3 regions of the Paenibacillus sp. FSL R5-0908 genome follow, and region 3 is predicted to be linked to each of the others. Evidence: predicted binding sites of a transcription regulator. Region 3 holds the regulator's gene; each other region holds the start of a gene.
What was found. Region 3 encodes Rex, which represses fermentation and respiration genes when NADH is low (regulators of the CRP and FNR family bind a similar motif). Its sites were predicted from a motif close to TTGTGAAATATTTCACAA; they were not measured.
Positions count from the first base shown of each region.

Region 1: a site for Rex is predicted at 2,913-2,930, ahead of MKZ09_RS04290 (flavocytochrome c). Genes of this name have one in related genera too.
Region 2: a site for Rex is predicted at 3,977-3,994, ahead of MKZ09_RS04105 (flavocytochrome c). Genes of this name have one in related genera too.

Region 1 covers NZ_JBBOUV010000001.1:936,862-943,145, forward strand. Annotated here, with positions in the region: gene gnpA (1,3-beta-galactosyl-N-acetylhexosamine phosphorylase) at 1-1,083, shown strand, start outside; gene MKZ09_RS04290 (flavocytochrome c) at 1,167-2,690, opposite strand; gene MKZ09_RS04295 (spermine/spermidine synthase domain-containing protein) at 3,186-4,073, shown strand; gene MKZ09_RS04300 (aminoglycoside phosphotransferase family protein) at 4,125-4,994, shown strand; gene MKZ09_RS04305 (glycosyltransferase family 39 protein) at 5,231-6,284, shown strand, end outside.
Region 2 covers NZ_JBBOUV010000001.1:897,508-903,791, reverse strand. Annotated here, with positions in the region: gene scfB (thioether cross-link-forming SCIFF peptide maturase) at 1-606, opposite strand, end outside; gene scfA (six-cysteine ranthipeptide SCIFF) at 729-878, opposite strand; partial or broken gene MKZ09_RS34360 (SF0329 family protein) at 1,326-1,406, opposite strand; gene MKZ09_RS04115 (response regulator transcription factor) at 1,480-2,262, opposite strand; gene MKZ09_RS04110 (cache domain-containing sensor histidine kinase) at 2,237-3,823, opposite strand; gene MKZ09_RS04105 (flavocytochrome c) at 4,096-5,886, shown strand.
Region 3 covers NZ_JBBOUV010000001.1:5,073,930-5,080,213, forward strand. Annotated here, with positions in the region: gene MKZ09_RS23075 (hypothetical protein) at 1-14, opposite strand, end outside; gene MKZ09_RS23080 (cell wall elongation regulator TseB-like domain-containing protein) at 425-943, opposite strand; gene MKZ09_RS23085 (amidohydrolase) at 1,116-2,417, opposite strand; gene MKZ09_RS23090 (redox-sensing transcriptional repressor Rex) at 2,404-3,057, opposite strand; gene dinG (ATP-dependent DNA helicase DinG) at 3,188-6,049, opposite strand; gene MKZ09_RS23100 (tetratricopeptide repeat protein) at 6,176-6,284, opposite strand, start outside.

The DNA.
Region 1 (6,284 bases), 4.1 Mb from region 3:
CTGCATCCCTATTTATTTCCGGTTGGATTGGGAGGGCTCCCTACGTTTATGGAGGGAGGTAACCCTACGCTCGATGCCAAAAAGTATTGGATTAATATCCGGCGCGCCTTGCTCAGAGAGCCTATAGATCGGATTGGACTGGGCGGATATTTGCATCTTGTAGAGCCTTATCCGGATTTTTGTGATTATATCGAAAAGATCGCGGGTGAATTCAGAGAAATTAAAGAGCTGCATCATAAAGGCAAACCGTATCAGGTTAAGACGAAGGTAGCCATTTTGCACGCTTGGGGTAAATTGAGATCGTGGACTTTGTCCGGGCATTTCCATGAAACGTATATGCATGATCTGATTCATATCAATGAGGCTTTGTCCGGATTGCCGATTGAAGTCCAGTTCATTGATTTTGAAGATATCCGTAAGGGAGTATTACAAGAGTGTGATGTAGTGATTAATGCCGGCTCGGCAGGTTCAGCATGGAGTGGCGGAGAATACTGGAGTGACCATAAGTGCGTGGACTTACTGACAGCGTGGGTTTATGAGGGCGGTACTTTTATAGGTGTCAATCAGCCTTCGGCGCTTGAAGGTTATGACAGTTTTTTCAGAATGGCCCATGTGCTTGGTCTGGATGAGGATACAGGCTCCAAGGTAGCTCATGGAAGATGGTCATTTGAGGCTAGAGATGAGCAAGGTTTAGTGCCTGAAGGAGCCAGTATAACACCTAAAAATAACATTTATCTTACGGATGGCTCGGCAGCGGTATTGTGTGAAAAGAGTGGGATGATAACATTGTCTGCCCATGCCTTTGGTAAAGGAAAGGGGATCTACCTGCCTTCTTTCACCTTAAGCTTTGAAAATACAAGATTGCTGTTAAATGTGATTCGTTATGCCGGGAATGAGTTAAAGGACACAAAGTATATTACGGATAATTTATATACAGAGTGTGCGTATTATCCAGAAAGTAAAATACTCGTCGTGATTAACAATAGCGACCAGCTTCAAAAAACTACGATTGATACGGAATATGGACAACAAACGTTGGAATTAGATCCGTTTGATACTATTATCCGAACTATTGGCGATTAATTACATTAAAAAAGCTCAAGCCAGCGGCTAACTTGCCGATGCTTGAGCTTTTTGCTGTGAGGCCTATAGTATCTATTATCTACTTATTTTGCTTTTATGAATTCAGCAGATTTGATCCCAGCTTGACGGCCGAAAATAATGATTTCTGCAACAGAGTTGCCGCCAATCCGGTTTTGTCCGTGTAAGCCGCCCGTAACTTCACCTGCCGCAAACAGACCAGGAATAGCTTCACCATCTTTATTCAGAACTTCTGTGTTCGTATTGATCTTCACGCCACCCATGGTGTAGTGAATCCCAGGAGCAATTTTAATAGCGTAGAAAGGACCAGTGGACAGGTCATTGTCCATTCCTGTAGTTCTGCCAAATTCGGCATCCTTTTTATTCTTAACGGCGCTGTTCCAAGTATCAAGCGTTGTTGCCAGCTTATCCTCTGGAACACCGATTTCTTTGGCCAAAGCTTCGATGGAATCCGCCTGAATCACGAAGCCCATTTTGTCATATTGTTCAATAGCCTTCACACGGGATTTAACACCGGAATCAAAGACCAGCGTAGCCGCTTTTTCAGGCAGTGTATTGATGGAAGCCGTTACTTTATCACGGGTATCCAATTCGTTGGTGAAGCGTGTGCCTTCACTGGAAACAAGGATAGCGCCTTCCCCACGAACAGCTTCGCCGATGAGGTAGGATTTTTCTTGCTGCACAGTCGGGTGAACTTGGATTTGATCCATATCGACGGTTGTGCCGCCGAGTTTCTCAATCATCTTGATGCCGTCTCCGGTACTGCCGATTTGGTTAGTAGTAACGTAGCCTTCCAAGTCAGGTCTTACTTCGGAGATCAAATCCATATTGGCACCGAACCCGCCAGTGGTTACAACGACAGCATCTGCCGTAATTGTTTTTTCCTCTGTTTGGTTAAAGAGGACTTTGACGCCATTTACTTTGCCGTCTTTTTCAGTGATTTCTTTGACATCAGCATTCACAAAAAGTGGGATTTCTTTCTCTTGTACGTTTTTCACTAAACCTTTGACAAGGTATTGACCCACAGCAGAGCCATCTTCAGGACGGTGTGTACGTTTTTCGTTCATGCCGCCTGTAATGGTGATATTGTTCAAGCGGATTCCGATGGAATCCAGCCAATCGATCGCACTCGCGGAATTATCAACGAAGAAACGAAGCATTTCTTTGTCGTTAGTGTCATGGCCACCTTTTAATGACTCTTCATAAAATAAATCATTGCTGTCTTCAATGTTTTGTTCTTTTTGGAATTTCGTTTCAGAAGCATTCATTCCCGAAGAGGATTTGGTTGTGTTCCCGCCGGCAACCGGCATTTTTTCCAAAATAACAGGGTTCATGCCTTTCTCTTTGGCCTCAAGCGCTGCGGACATTCCCGCACCACCCGCACCGACAATGATGATATCATATTTATCTTTTAATTGATCGAATGGTGTGTAGCTTGCTTCAGATGCCCCGGAGACGGCTTCAACTTCTTTTTTCTCGTTGTTATTACTCTTGCTCTCGTTCACCTTGTCGTTTCCATTACCGCATCCTGCGGTAACGAGCATGACAGAGAGGACAAGACTCAGAGCACCAGCTGCTTTCTTTTTCATTGTTAACCCTCCACTTTTATATTTCTCTATTAAGATGTACTTAAGATGTACCAAAAGAACCCGACAAAAAAGAAAGGAAGTATCAGAGGGAGTTGGAAGTGGAGAAGCGCGCGCGTCGCTGTTATTCTCCTAACTTCAAATCTTCTACGGTTACGTCCACATTTTCCATCGTTATTCTCTTTAGTTCATCTTCTTATTAAGTATACCATCAATCATGGCTATTAGTGAAAGTTTTCACAAATTATACAAGTCGTCTATTCTAACATAGGGTAACGAAATATTGAGCAGATTAGGCGAAAAATGAATCATAGATCTTGCAATTAGAAGGTTTTGACGTAAGATTTTCTCACTGTAGAAGTGGTAACTGTCACGGATTAGTAAAGCGGTTTTTGTTCTTCTGGATTTTTAAATGGTAAAATGAGAGTATTGCCTACTAGTCAATCCGGAAAGACTAACATGAGACATAGAAACAAATTCTAATTAATAGGTGAGAATATGGAATTTAATAATGTAATAAAAGAAAAAGTAAAAGAAGATAACTATAAAGTGTTTGCTTTACTAAGCCGCTATTTGAATAATACCCCCGACTTTATTAACAAAGAAGAAATTGAAGAAATCGTAAACTGTGGTGTATCTTATGAATACGCTTTTGGTTTAATGCTGGCTGCTGCTTTTGGGATGGATACGGTTGATAATGTTGATGATAAGGAATTGTTCAACCAATATTTTAGCAATATGCTTCATAAGCTTGATGCAAATGAATATTATGACAATCCATATTATAAAAATATCAAGATACCAACTATAAAGATTAATAATAGTGAATTAAAATATGAAAAATATAAACCTTTTGAAGGTTTTGTTTGCAATGATATCATCCGGACAGAAGAGGGAAGACAAATTCCTCAGGTTGGTTTTTTTCAAACTGAATTCATGTTCCCGGCCGTATTAGAGAATGATAGAATCTGGATGACGATCACGCCAAATGAAATAGAAACAATGAAAGAAGCTGTAGATAAAGCGTGTGGGAATGTTCTTACGTTTGGACTTGGGCTTGGCTATTATGCTTATATGGTTTCTGAAAAAGATAATGTTGAAAGCATAACGGTTGTTGAAAAAAATCAAGATGTCATTGATCTATTTAATAAATATGTACTGCCACAATTCAGTAATGCTCACAAGATCAGGCTTATCCAAGCAGATGCTTTCGAATATGCAGAACAACATATGTCTAAGGAGAAATATGATTTTGCATTTACGGATTTATGGCATGATGTTTCTGATGGAATGGATATGTATTTAAAAATGAAAAAGTTTGAAAAGGAAAGCCCGGATACTGTATTTATGTACTGGATAGAACAATCTATTTTATGTTATTTGTAATTTTGGGTTGCGTAAATCTGTTGTAGCTGACTCCGAAAGGAAGACCCATTTTTGAAAACTCCTATATCTATCATAAATTGGCTTGAGCACAACGAAATCATAAACGACTTATTAAATCAGGAAGACAGCTTAACTGCGCATACAATGGATCAAGGATTTGAAGCTGAGGTCATAAGGATTAATTCTGATCAAGAGAGCTATGTACTGAAAACATGGAATAAGGAATCCAGACCGGATGTCCAGTTTCAATATCGTTTATTGGATGTTCTATCCGAACGAGGAGTAGCCGTCTCTAAACCAGTGGGCTGGGGAATCAATCCGGAGGGATATAAGGTGTTGTTAACAGGTTTTGACGGAACCCCTATTCATAAAATGAATACCAGGAAAATGAAGGAACTCGCAAGCCTATTAGCAAAAATACATAAAATTCGCGTTGAAGAGATTGGAAATATACAACTGCCAAAATACAATTTTATCGGCTACTTTTTCCCTGAAGCCAAAGAACAATCTGATATTTTTAATGTATTGACTACTCTTGTTGAGCAAACTCCAATGAAGCAGGACTGTATCATTCATGGGGATTTTCATATCGGAAATATAGTGGAGGATAAAGAGCGATATACCATAATTGATTGGACGAACGGCCAGTTGGGAGACTCTAGATATGATTTTGCCTGGTCACTTATTCTGCTGAAAATATATATCTCCGAGCGTTATGCTGATGTGTTCCGATCTGCTTATCTATTGGAAAATGATATAGATCAGGAAGAACTTGAAATCTTTGAAGCCTGGGCATGTCTACGGTGGATTTTGCTGAATAGAAGAGGTAGCACACCGAAAGGGCCTAATACAACGAAGAGAGTGAAAAGTTTAATCGCTGATAATCGGTTTTTAAAAAAGATGGATAGTAAATTCTTCTGATGTACGCAATATCCGCTTTTAAAAGCGGTAGGCTTCAGCAAATAGGACACGACAGATAGACCGCATGCCTTTGTGAGTGGGCGGTCTATTTGCGTACCCCTCTTTCTAAATCTCTTCCTTGCGAATTCCCAAACATCCGATTTTCATTGGATTTTCAGTTTGGGTGTTTATAATGCTTTTTATGAATCGGGACAGTGGATTGTAAAGGGCTTTCGATTGCGCAAAGGAGGTTTTCCATGATAAGGGGAATTCAAAAAACATTGTATCTCATACTTGCATTCTTTATCGGTCTTTTTATCGCATCCTCCTTTTTTATTAGGGCGAAATATAATTATTTCGTATATGGGGACACGCCAATTTTGGAGAGACAAGAGCTGGGTCTTTTTATTCTAGTGATCGCAGTGGTGCTGGCATTAAGCGTTATTTTGTATAAAATGTGCCTGAAGCTTAATAAGTACAGTTGGAAAATAGTCATTCCAGCCACACTGCTGTTTTCTTTTGCAATCCAGATGGTGGTTATCTTTCTGTTTCCACGCTTGCCGACGGATGATTCGCAGACAGTGCTTTCATTGGCACTCGACATGCTGTACAGGAATGATTATTCGTCGTTTGACACGAACGGCTATCTGCATATGTTTCCGTTTAATTTTTCGATCGTTTTATATTTAAAGACGTTGTTGTTGATCTTTCCGGATAATTATCTGGTAATCAAAATAGTCAATATTCTATTTACACTCTTAACCTCATTAATGATTTACATGCTGTATAAAGAGCTTAATTATAAGTCCAAGGATAAGGATTATGGCATCCTCGTGTTTGCCGCAACCTATATCCCTTCATTGTTTATGAGTAATTTTATCTATAACGATGTGATCGCTACCGCTTTTCTGACAAGTGCTTTATATTTTGCCATAAGATTTATCAAAAGAAGGTCCATTAAGGATATTCTCTTCGCAGCTCTCTTACTGGCAATAGGCAACTATTTCCGCAGTATCGGTGTTATTTTTCTGATTACCGTGGTGGCGGGTCTTTTATTTAACATACGTTCTATCGGGGTGAAAAAGGTTTTTAGCGCTTTGTTTATCACGGCCATATTGTTTAATGTTCCCGGCTGGACGCAAAATGCTGTGCTACAGGCGACGAATGTTGTAGATGAACCGATGAACGAAAATTCTGCACCTGTCTACATGTGGCTGAATATGGGGATCAATCTGGAGACGTTTGGGTTCTGGGACAACCGGGAGAGCTACGCTATCTATCAGCAGGATGCAAATTATAATAAGGCAGAAA
Region 2 (6,284 bases), 4.2 Mb from region 3:
AGTGACCTCATCGTTCAGCAGCATCCCGTTCGTCGTAAAGGTGAAGCGGAACTTCTTTTTGTATTCTTGTTCTTTGCTTCTTGCATAAGCTACGATCTGTTTAACTACTTTCCAGGCCAAAAGCGGCTCCCCGCCGAAAAAGTCGATGTCCAGGTTGCGATGATGACCCGAATTTTCAAGCAGGTAATCGATAGCTTTTTGTCCAACCTCATAGCTCATGATTGCTCGATCTCCGTTGTATTTCCCTTGGCTAGCGAAGCAATAATCGCATGACAAATTACAGGTATGCGCAACATTGAGGCAGAGTGCCTTAACATAAGTTTTTCGTTTTTTTAAATCAAGCGAGAGGTTCTCATACTCATCTTTTGTAAAGAGCTGTCCCTCATTTATAAGCGCCTCGATATCCACGATGGTTTCTCGAATTTCACTCTCAGAAATGCTGGAATCGTGCTTATATTTCTCTAACATCATTGTCACGATTTGATCGACAGAAGTTTTCTCATAATCCGCTATAATTTCATATGCTAGGTCATCAACAACATGCACCGAGCCACTATAGGTATCGAGCACGATATTGTATCCGTTTAGTTTATATTGATGAATCATACTTACTAATCAAGCTCCTTTTGCACACAAGTAGAAACGGCTTTGCCTTCCTTTAGAGGTAGCATCCATTTCTTAAAAATAGCCGCCCATCAGCAGAGCAATGGGCGGTAAAATTCCGAATCCTATCTGTTCATTGCATTTTCACACTTCTGGTTTGCAACGCCGCAGGAAGTTTTACAAGCGGACTGGCAAGAGGTCTGGCATGCGCCGCATCCACCGTGTTTTGCGGTATCCATCAGTTTGCGGGTGCTTAAGGTTACGATTCTTTTCACGTTAAATAACTCCTTCTGTAATTTCTTGTGATCACTTTCACTTAATTTCCATGGAACATCGTAGCAACATCACGCAAGTACGTCTATGATGCCCGTCACCTAACAGAGTAGAGAGGGCTTAAACATAAGTATCAACGTTAATTTTCGTGCAGTCTTTCATGCTTGTGATCGTAGGATGCGGTAGCAGGAACCAGAGTCAGGGCAATACTAAAAAAGTGAAACAAAAAAAGAGACGGCAATGATGCCATCTCTTTAACAACGATTTTTTCTCATACTTGTCCGTAAAGTCCAATAAATATAAGGATCTCATAGCACTGTATCCTTCCTTACCAGTAGAGCGACACTCTCCACATGCGTGGGTAGACAGTGTGAACAAACTTATATGAGGAGCCCTAAGACACTCTTGACAGTTTATCTGCTCTTGAATATTCAATGAAGTTATTTATTTTATAATGTACTACGCCTTAGTTCATAAAAATATTGCACAATCGGATGCTTTAACTTCATCTTCTCGCTCATGTTTAAAATCCAACCGTATTGATAGAAAGCAACTCCGAGCATAGCATCTATGGCGTGCTACAGAGGGACGAGAATAGCCCTCCTATCCATAACCGAACGGATGCTTTTTGTACTCTAAGGGGCTTGAACCGACTCTATTTTTGAACACACGACTAAAATAGTACTGGCTCTTATACCCTACCTTCACGGCCAGATCCCCGATTTTGATATTCGGCATTACGTCATCCAGAATCTCCTTCGCCTTCGATATCCGAAGCTCGGTGACATAGTCAAGGAATGAAGCACCGATTTCTTGCTTCATACGCTTGCTAAGATAGGTTTGGTTGATATGAAATAGCGCTGCTACTCGAGTAATAGACAGCTCCGGATCCTGATAATGACTGTCAATATACTCGGTCACTTTTTGGATAAGCACTGTTCCATCCCCTGTATACCCGGGAAACTCCCGCTCCTTATCCACCCTGTCTTCATGTGAATGCAAAGGATATTTTACCTGAAGATGCTCATCGATCCGATGAAGCAGCTTGTTCAGATCACTCTTCGGCACAGGTTTCAATACATAATCGAATGCTTGCAGTTGCACGGCTTGACGCGCATATTCAAAGTTATCGTACCCGCTGATGATGACAACCAGAACCGACGGGCAGCGTTCGCGCAATATATTCATCAGATCGAGCCCATTCATATTCGGCATGTTGATGTCCACAAGACATACATGTGGTGGGGCTTCCTCCACCATATTCAATGCTTCGTTTGCACTTTTCGCTTCTCCTGCAACCTCAAAAAGATACGGACTCTCCTCAATGTATTGTCGCAAGCCTTTGCGAATGATCGTTTCATCATCGACGATGACAATCTTCCACATCTTCATTCCACTCCCCGTCCAAAGGTATTCGAATGACCATAACGGTAATGCCATCTTCGCTCTTCACTGCAAGGCCATATGGCACCCCGTAAGCTAGTCGAATGCGATGGTTTACACTGTATAGCCCAAAGCCTGTGGCAGAACGATCATATGTATCATCAAGAAGGGCTTGATTCATCTGTTCAAGCTTCTCTTCCGGAATCATAACCCCATTATTTTCAACCTTAATGACCAAATAATCGGCCTGTTTATATGCTGTAATCGAAATTTTGCACTTTTGATCCCCAAGTGGCTTAATCCCGTGATAAATCGCATTTTCCACCAAAGGCTGCAGCATGAAGCGAACGACTTGGCACTGAGCAAGCTTTTCATCATATCGAAGCTCGTAGTCCAGAATCTCCTCATATCGCACACCTTGAATATGAAGATAACTCTCGACATGGTACAACTCCTGATCAAGCAGAATGTAGGGACTGCCTGTGCCAAGCCCTAATCGGAAATACGCGCTAAGCGCTTCCACCATCTCCACCACATTGTCTGCTCCATGTTCCGTTGCCATCCACTGGATCGTATCCAATGTGTTGTATAAAAAGTGCGGCTTGATCTGCTCATGAATCAGTCTGAGTTCCATCTCCTTTCGGTCCTGCTCCACAGCGTATAATTGAACAAGCATGTCATTGAAGCTTCGTCCAAGATCGCCGATCTCATCCGAGCGCGTAACATCTGCTCGTATGGTTTGGTTGCCGTTCTGCACATTTTCCATTACCTGGCGAAGCGACTGAATTGGACGAATAATGGAAGAAGCAAGCAGTACCAGAAATACGATAAGCGCACTACCGATAAGAACGCCTACCAGCAATGCAGTCCGCTGGGTTTTGATCACCGCTAACGATAGAGTTGAATTCGGTACTTTGAGTACTAACTTCCAGCCTTCTACATTTTGAATTGGAGCCTCAAATACACTCATGTTCTTCTTATCTGCTGCATCCTCCGCTCCTTCTCCTTCACCCAGCTCTCTGCAATCGACGATAAGCTGGCCTGACTGGTCATATAGCATTACATCTTGAGCAATCTCCTTCATCTTCTTGACGGAGACGGCTGCGGCAATATAAGCTACCTCATCATTCACCGATGGATTCACGCGATAAAGAATGACGACGATTTCGGCTGCATTCGCTTTGGATACGATCGGATTGCTCACCACATAATTGGTATCCGAATTCAGCAGTTTTAGATAGTAGGGTCGGTTTAGTATCGAAAAAGGCTTGTCCTTTGCTGACCAGGAATTTCCGTGAATATCCACCACGCGTATGGATTCGTACTCTACTTGCTTCTTCGCCTCGAACTTATCGATCTCTTGCAGCAATTCATCTCGTGTCCACTGATGGTCCGAAGCTAGAGAAGCAAGCATGTCTATCTCTCCAATGCGCTGATTAAACCAATAATCAATCTGGTCGCTGCGTGCAGTAACCACTTGCTGCGTTAAGTTCTTATTCAAAGGGACAACCGTATGGTTCATCTCCAAATATATTGTTACAAGCAATGCAACGAACAGCAGCAAGAAGCAGCCTCCTGCGATTAACGTGATTTTTAAGTGAATTGATTTCATTGTAATCATAGCCCTTCACAATATCCGTCTCTTACATGCCCGAAAAAGACAAAAAAACACTAATCTGTGCAAATACATAATGCTGTACTAAATCTATAATAGGTCTTGTGCATATTTTCACATGAAATAACATTCATGTCTAGGCTAGAGATAAAGGATTTGCCTAGCAAATCTTCCTCTCCCTAGGGTATGTAACCAATTCACAACAGAATGAAGGAGATATTATGCGAACTCACACGAAAAAGCTGTTATCTATTCTACTAGTCCTCAGTCTTATGTTCACGCTTGCTGCTTGCGGCAGTAAAGATGCAGAGCCCGCTTCAGATGCAAACGGAGTTCAAGTCTTTGAAGGAGTTGGGCAAGGTAAACATGGCGATATTAAAGTACAAGTCTCCTTACTAGATAACAAGATCACTGACATTAAAGTCACAGAGCATAAGGAAAATGAAGTACTTGCAGAACCTGTTTATACGCAGCTCAAGCAAGATGTCATGGCAACTAACAGCGCAAAAGTTGATGCCATTAGCGGATCTACAGTTACAAGCAAAGGATATCTCGAAGCCATTCAAGATGCAATTACGAAGTCTGGACTTACCCTTGTCGCTGGCGCTGCAGTCAGTGGAAGCAAAGACAAAGAAGAAGTCGAGCAAACCTATGATGTTGTCGTCATCGGTGCCGGGGGTGCTGGCTTTAGTGCGGCTATCGAAGCGAAGAGCGCTGGAGCTAATGTAGTTCTGCTCGAGAAAATGCCAGCTGTTGGCGGCAACACATTGATCTCCGGTGGTGAGATGAATGCGCCGGACAACTGGGTTGAACGTGCTCTTGGCATCACTGATGACACGGCTGACTTGTTCTATGATGATACGATGAAAGGCGGAGACAACCTCGGGGATCCAAAGATGGTTCGTATACTTGCCGACAATGCTCTAGCATCTGCCGAATGGCTGCGCGATGATATCAAGGTAGAGTTCTTACCTGATCATCTGTTCCAATTTGGAGGCCATTCCAGAAAACGTGCGTTGATTCCTGTAGGTCATACAGGTGTTGAATTGATTACTAAGTTAAAAGCCAAAACAGACGCTGATCAAATCACGATCAAAACGAATATGAAAGCCGAAACCTTGCTGAAGGACGAAAGCGGCAAAATAACAGGTGTAACTGCGACTTCGGGTACTGGCGACAAGATCACATTCCATGCGAACAAAGGCGTCATCATCGCTACCGGTGGTTTTGGATCCAATGTAGAGATGCGTAAGAAGTATAACCCTACAATGGATGAAAAATATATGACTACCGATACACCAGGATCTACAGGTGACGGTATCGTTATGGCAGAAACGATTGGCGCCAAACTGACAAACATGGAGAGTATTCAAACGTATCCAATCTGTAATCCTGAGACAGGTGTTATTTCCCTGGTTGCAGACTCCCGCTTCGATGGTGCGATTCTGATTAACCAAGAAGGCAAGCGCTTCGTTGAGGAATTAGAACGTCGAGACGTTATTTCTAAAGCAATTCTTGCCCAAACGGGTGGATATACGTATCAATTATGGAATCAAGGCATTGAGGATATTGGTAAAACGATCGAAGTTCATCAAGACGAATACGATCAACTCGTTAAACAAGGCTTGCTCTTTAAAGCCGATACGATTGAAGAGGCGGCTGATTTTTTCAAAATTGACGTGAACACTTTGAAAGAAACGATTAATAAAGTAAATGATTATGCGAAAACAGGTAAAGACCTTGATTTCAAACATCGCGGAGGATTGAAATCTCTTGAAAAAGGTCCTTACTACATCGAAAAAGCTGTACCCTCCGTTCACCATACAATGGGCGGCTTGGTGATCGACGAGAAGACTCGCGTATTGAATGAAAAAGGCGAGGTCATCCCTGGGCTGTTCGCTGCAGGTGAAGTAACAGGGGTCATTCATGGTGCAAACCGTCTTGGCGGTAATGCCATCGCTGATATCTTCACATTCGGCCGGATTGCAGGCAAACAAGTTGTAGCAGAGTAATCTTATTTTTTGTGTAACTGCTCTATTAATAAGGTAGACTTAAAAACGTGCAAGATAACTTGTAGAGTGCCGGTTGACTGCTAACTTTCAAGCTGCGCTCTATGACATAGCAAACCGCCCTGTCAGCAACATTGCGAACAGGGCGGTTTATTTATGTATTCGTGTCATCGTCATGAAAAAATAAGCACTGTGACTAAAAGTGTGACCACGAAGATCTTCACGATTTTTTTTATAGCGGAGCCTAGGGGCTACGCTCGTCAATTGCTACAGTATGTTCTATTATTAACGAAATAAAGTAACTTTCCAAAAAACATATTCCTCAAATGATAATATCTTGACTTGCATTACAAGTAACAATTGGATAGTATTTAATAGGTAGCTTGCAATACAAGCTACCT
Region 3 (6,284 bases):
AGACGTAATTTCAAGAAACGTCCTCCTCTCAAAGATGACAAAATATAAAGCTCAGTATAATAATTTATAGCTACTTGAGAGCTCATCAGAGAGACTGAAGTCTCTTATTGCTGTTCTAATTACAAGTAGTAGTATATCACAGGTGTATATACTAATTTCAAAATAAATGTGAATATATTTAAAATTTAATTTTTTAAATATTTCCATCAATACCAAATATATTCCTCACTTTCGACAAAATCGGCCTTGATTTTTAATCAATCAGCCTATTTTTGTGTGTGAATTTAAGAGAATATTCGGTGATAACCACCCATTCAGTATATCACTTAGTATATCACTTTTGTACATCAAATAAATGTAAACAAGCGAACTTATACTAAGTTCGCTTGTTTACTATGCCACCCTTAATTTCCTTATGTTCAGCTTAACTTTTAGGTAAACTGTAACCTTCGCCCATTCGGGACCCATCCGAAAAGCGATAAAATTGATAATAATACCGACCGCTCTGTTTATAAAAAAGCTGCCAAGCATACTCTCCGTTATATACTCCCGGCAGCAAGCGTTCAATCGTTATGTCCGGAAGATCAGCTTTGATAATGCCGCGTATTTGGGCTTCCGAGGTTCCTTTACTTAGTTCCTCAGCAAACACTGCATCGTCGCCTTCAGCAAATTTTCCATCTACCGTAAAGCGGACCCAGGTCATAAGAGCAGTCCCGGCTTCATTTTTCCCTGTTAATACCCAGTACACTGCATTTTCATCCCAAACCGATTTTTGTGCTTTGGTTACCTCTGTTAGACCCGCTCTGGTTTTGGCAACATCCTTAGCGATATCACGCTCGTTCCATTGATCTTTCATAATATAGGCATAGAACTGGATAAGTCCAAACCCCAGGAGCAGAATCAGAACTGACCCCAGGAGGATCCATTTTTTCCTTTTCTTCAAGGTACAGCTCCCTTTCTAGTAATATATCTTTTTTGATTATATAACACACCCGCGTGTTTATCCAAAATTTCATAATTTTCTAGCTTTCCCAGCCTTAAAAATGCACAAAAGGCCGCAACTTTTGCTAAAAGCAAAAAGTCGCAGCCTATTATTTATTCGTTATTCTCCAGACTTAACGCTTCAATAAACCTTCGAAGGCTTCTTGCGCTTTACGCCGGATAGCTTCCTCATCCAGGGTTAAGCATTGTCCATGCTTGATGACCTGTTTACCATTCACCCACACATGCTCAACATCCTTAGCGCTAGCAGAGTAAACTGCATGAGACAACAGATCTGTGTGTGGCAGCAAATGCGGCTGATCGATATCAATAGCAATGAAATCAGCTTTCATCCCTACAGCAAGTCTGCCTACATTATTTAAAAAGATGGACTGCGCGCCATATTCTGTAGCCATACGCAGAGCCTCTGGAGCTGGAACAGCCGTTGGATCACCGCTGACACCCTTATGAATGAGAGCTGCAAGCCGCATCTCTTCAAACATATCCAAGTTATTGTTGCTTGCCGCGCCATCCGTGCCAAGAGACACCTTCACACCAGCTTTTAGAAGATCAGTAACCCGAGCCACTCCGCTAGCCAGCTTCAAATTACTGCCCGGATTATGAGATACACCCACATTATGGCGAGCCAAGATCTCAATCTCTTCATCATTTAAATGAACACCATGTGCAACTATCGAGGGACGTGTGAACATTCCAAGCTTCTCTAAGTGAGCTACAGGACGCAACCCGTAATCCGCCACATTTTGTTCCACTTCACGTTTCGTTTCGGACATATGCGTATGCATCGGTAAATCCAGATCATGCGCTGCCTGCACGAACTTAACCAGGAAGTCCGGAGGGCAAGTATAAGGGGCATGTGGCGAGATCATAGTAGTAATTCTACCGTCAGCCTTTCCATGCCAGTTACGGGCAAAAGAAATCGCTTCCGCAAGCTTGTGATTCTGTACATCCTCTGGACATAACCCTATCACACCACGCATCAATACGGAACGGATACCTGATAACTCAGCTACCTCGGCTACTCGGTCCATATGATCATACATATCGAGGAAGGTCGTAGTTCCACCCTTCAGCATTTCCAATACAGATAAGGAGGTTCCCCAGTATACATCATCACCGGTGAACTTTTCCTCCATCGGCCACATCTTCTCCTGAAGCCACACTTGTAGCGCTAAATCATCTCCATATCCACGCAGCAAAGACATCGCCGCATGACCATGTGTGTTTACAAGTCCAGGCATGAACAGCAGACGGCTGCCATCAACCACTTGCACTCCAGCTTCCATCTGAGGCTCTTCTTTTCCTATGTAAGTGATTAAATCATCTTCAATAGTCATATATCCACTCAGAACCGGCTCATCCGTTCCCGGAGTCAGAAAATACCCGCCCTTAATTATCGTTTTATTGTTGTTCATGTTCGCTTTCTTCCTTTCCATCCCGCAAGTAATAAGCAAGACTTTGCAGATCAGTTGTAAAATCAGCTGCATGCACCCGGATATTCGGTGGTGTCTTCAGAATCACAGGGGCAAAGTTCAAAATCGCTTCAATCCCAGAAGAAATGAGAATATCTGCTACATTTTGAGCTTCTGAATCAGGTACGGTAATAATGGCAATGCGAATACCTTGCTCACGAATCGTGCTGCCTAGTTCATCCATCGGTTGCACAGTAAGGGAGTTGATCTTACGTCCAACCTTAGGAGCGTACGAATCAAATATAGCCGTGATTTTCATAGTATCTTTAAGATATGCATTGTAATTAGACAAGGCATGTCCGAGATTACCTGCTCCAACTAAAGCTACATTAAGCTGTTGATCCAGCTTCAGGATATGACGGATTTTCTCAATAAGATACGTTACATCGTAGCCGATACCTTTTCTGCCGAAGTCACCAAAATATGCTAAATCCTTACGAATCTGTGCGGGATTAAGATCAAGCTTTTGTCCAAGTTCCTGAGAGGAAACTGTTAATATTTCGCGATTCTGGAGATCATTCAAAAAACGCAAGTACACAGGCAGTCTGCGAACAACGGCTTCTGATATTTTATCCGATTTCATATTTTTCCTCCTAAAAATAATAATGTTCTTGTGTAAATCCATATTCAAACGTCTACCTCTCCTTACTAAGGGCGGTACTGTAACAGACCGCCCTTAAGGATAAGGAGGAGCTAAACTGAAGACGAGCGTTTTAAGAAGCGCCGCCATCCTCTAGCCATTCCGCTATGCGGGGGACCATTTGATCAGTAAGCATATGCTCCATTTTGGGACCAGGCAATGAATAAAGGAAATACTTTCCGTAATGAGATTCAATAACCCTTGTATCATAAACAATAACTATTCCGCGATCCTGCGCCGTGCGAACCAGTCTTCCGAATCCCTGCTTAAAACGAATAACCGCTTGAGGAACAGATAATTTCATGAACGGATTCTTCTTCTGGGCCTGCAATAACTCCGACTTCGCTTCCGCCAACGGGTGATTCGGCGGTTGAAACGGAAGTCTCACGATGGCCAGGCAAGTCAGTGCTTCACCTGGAATATCTACACCTTCCCAGAAGCTGCTCGTCCCCAGCAGAACGGATGCTGCACTGTCCTGAAAGCGGCGGATCAGCTTACTCCGGCTGCCACCTTCCACGCCTTGACCAAGCACCGTAATCTCTTGTGAGGCCAAAGCCTCTTTAAGCGGATCATATACCTGACGCAGCATTTTATAAGAAGTAAACAGAACCAGCATCCGCCCACGTGTTGTTTTAGCAGCTTCCGATAATGACTGTACGAGTGTATCGACAAATCGAGCATCGCCCACACTGCCCTTCACACTAGGAAAATCACGCGGTATAACTAACAGTGCCTGCTCACGATACTTAAAGGGAGATGGAAGGAGTGAGGTCATTAGACGTCCCTCTTCCGCAGCTTCGTTAAGTCCGAGATTATCAATCATAAATTGAAAAGATTTATCTACAGACAGCGTCGCCGAGGTAAGCACGATGCTTTTTTTCTTATCGAAGAACAACTCTTTAAGCTGGCTGCTAACATCCACAGGGACGGCATACAGCTGTAGTGATTTGCTGCGGTAATTTCCATTTGCCTCCAGCCAATATACTACATTATCGTCATTCAGCCCCATAAAGAATCTTACTTGCTCACGAATGGAAGCCAAATCCTTAAATAAACCGCTAATATCAGTAACAAGACTGTCTGCTGAGGATTGGCTTTCCTGGTCACGCATCTCGTTAAGCATTTTATCACCCTTACGGATGATGTCGCTTAACGTCAGATTCATAGTGTTCTCTAGCGCAACTAATTCATCCCAATCCTTCGGCTTACGGGCGGGAAGCAACCGCATAACCAGTTGTCCCGCTTCCCCCGCCCCTGCATCACTGCGTTCCGGCAAAAGGCTGAACAGCTTGTCGCTGAGTGCATCCCAGGTTTCTTTGACGGTAAGCAGATCCGGGTAAATCCGATCGATGACTCCGCTCCATTCTGAAGCCTCTTCACTGCCTGACGACTGTAATATCTGGCGCAGAGCAGGAAGCTGTCCGTTTCGGCTATCTTTATACAGTCGCGATAACGTGTGTGCCACAGTGAAATGCTTCATATGCATGCCAAGATGTTTACCAGCCACATCTTCTAAATGATGTGCTTCATCAATGACAAGATGCTCGTAAGCCGGAAGCAGCTGGTGCCCAGCCTTAACATCTGCGAATAGCTTAGAGTGGTTTGTAATGACCACGTCAGCAATCCCAGCTTCATGCTTAGCCCTATGATAATAACATTTGCGGAACCACGGACAGGAACGGCCCAGACAGGAGTCGGTATCGCTTGCCACCGTCTCCCAGAAATCACCACCCCGGCCGCTTAAATTCAGCTCTTCATCATCCCCTGATTCACTTTGAGTGAGCCATACGATCATCTGAGCGGCAGTAAGCGCATCTTCCCTTGGGCTTATAAAGTCCTTTTTATTAATTTTATGCTCAAACTTACGCAGACACAAATAATGTCCTCTTCCCTTAAAAATAGCAGCTTTAAACGGAAAAGGAACTACCTGCGTTAACAAAGGGATATCCCGCTCGCGCAATTGGTCCTGCAGATTAATAGTATGAGTGCTGACCATGACTTTTTCATTGGTGCGAACGCTTTGATAAATGGCAGGCAACAAATAACCGAGCGATTTACCGGTTCCTGTGCCCGCTTCGATCAGTAGGTGTTTGTCTTCGGCAAGTGCCGTCATCACCTCATTGATCATAATATCCTGAGCTTCCCGGCTTTCATACTGCGGTAATGTGTCTTTAAGTCGTTTGGTTACTTCGTCCATATAATCAGTAAAAGATAAATTCGCTAGCGGATTCTCAGCATGCTCATCTCTAGGTGGCGCTAACTCCGTCCAGTCTCCTACTGCAAGCGCTAATTGACGATAGAAAGTCAGATCACCTTCAGGCTGTAGCGTCTCCGCTTCCCGCTCTCGCAGCAGACCATCAAAGTACCAGCCCAGATCACTATCCTCTTCAGTAAACAGCTCACAGAGTCTCTGGATCGTAAGCAGCGGCAGCTCGTAGAGCTCCTCAAGACATTTCAACAGCACTAAAGCAGTCGCAAGTGCATCACTATCTGCCTGATGCGGACGATCATGCGTCACTCCAAAATGAGCACTGACAGAGCCTAGCTGATAAGATGTGAGCGAAGGAAAGCAAATTTTGAGAAAATCAATCGTATCCAAAATCCGCCCTTGAAATGGCAAATAACCACAACGATCTAAAGCATTTTGTAAAAAATGGAAGTCGAAAGCGACATTATGCCCTACGAGCACAACATCATCCAAGAGCGGAACAAGCTCCATCATCATCTCATCCAGCTCAGGCGCATCCTTCACATCATCATCAGTAATCCCCGTCAGACCTGTTATAAAAGGAGGAATCGGCGTTCCGGGCTTGACATAGGAACCATATACCCGGGAGATGGACCGGTCTTCTTCTATAATTGCAAGGCCAACCTGGATAATTTCACCCACGGATTGGGTTCCTGTTGTTTCAAAATCAAGCACGGCAAATTTCATTATAATTCTATTCCCTTTCAATTGAGACTCTTAATCAGCATAACAGAAGTTGCGAAAAAAGGCGATGCACACCACTGGTTCAGGGGATGCATCGCTTGAATGGAAATTTCCAAAACCGTTATTCTTTTACAAAAGGGAAACCAGCTGATTTCCAAAATGCAGCTTCCCTCCACGACGGCGGCATACCTCTAAGTTAACGTTTGGTTCCGGAAGCGCAGGGTCATGCTGCAAAGCA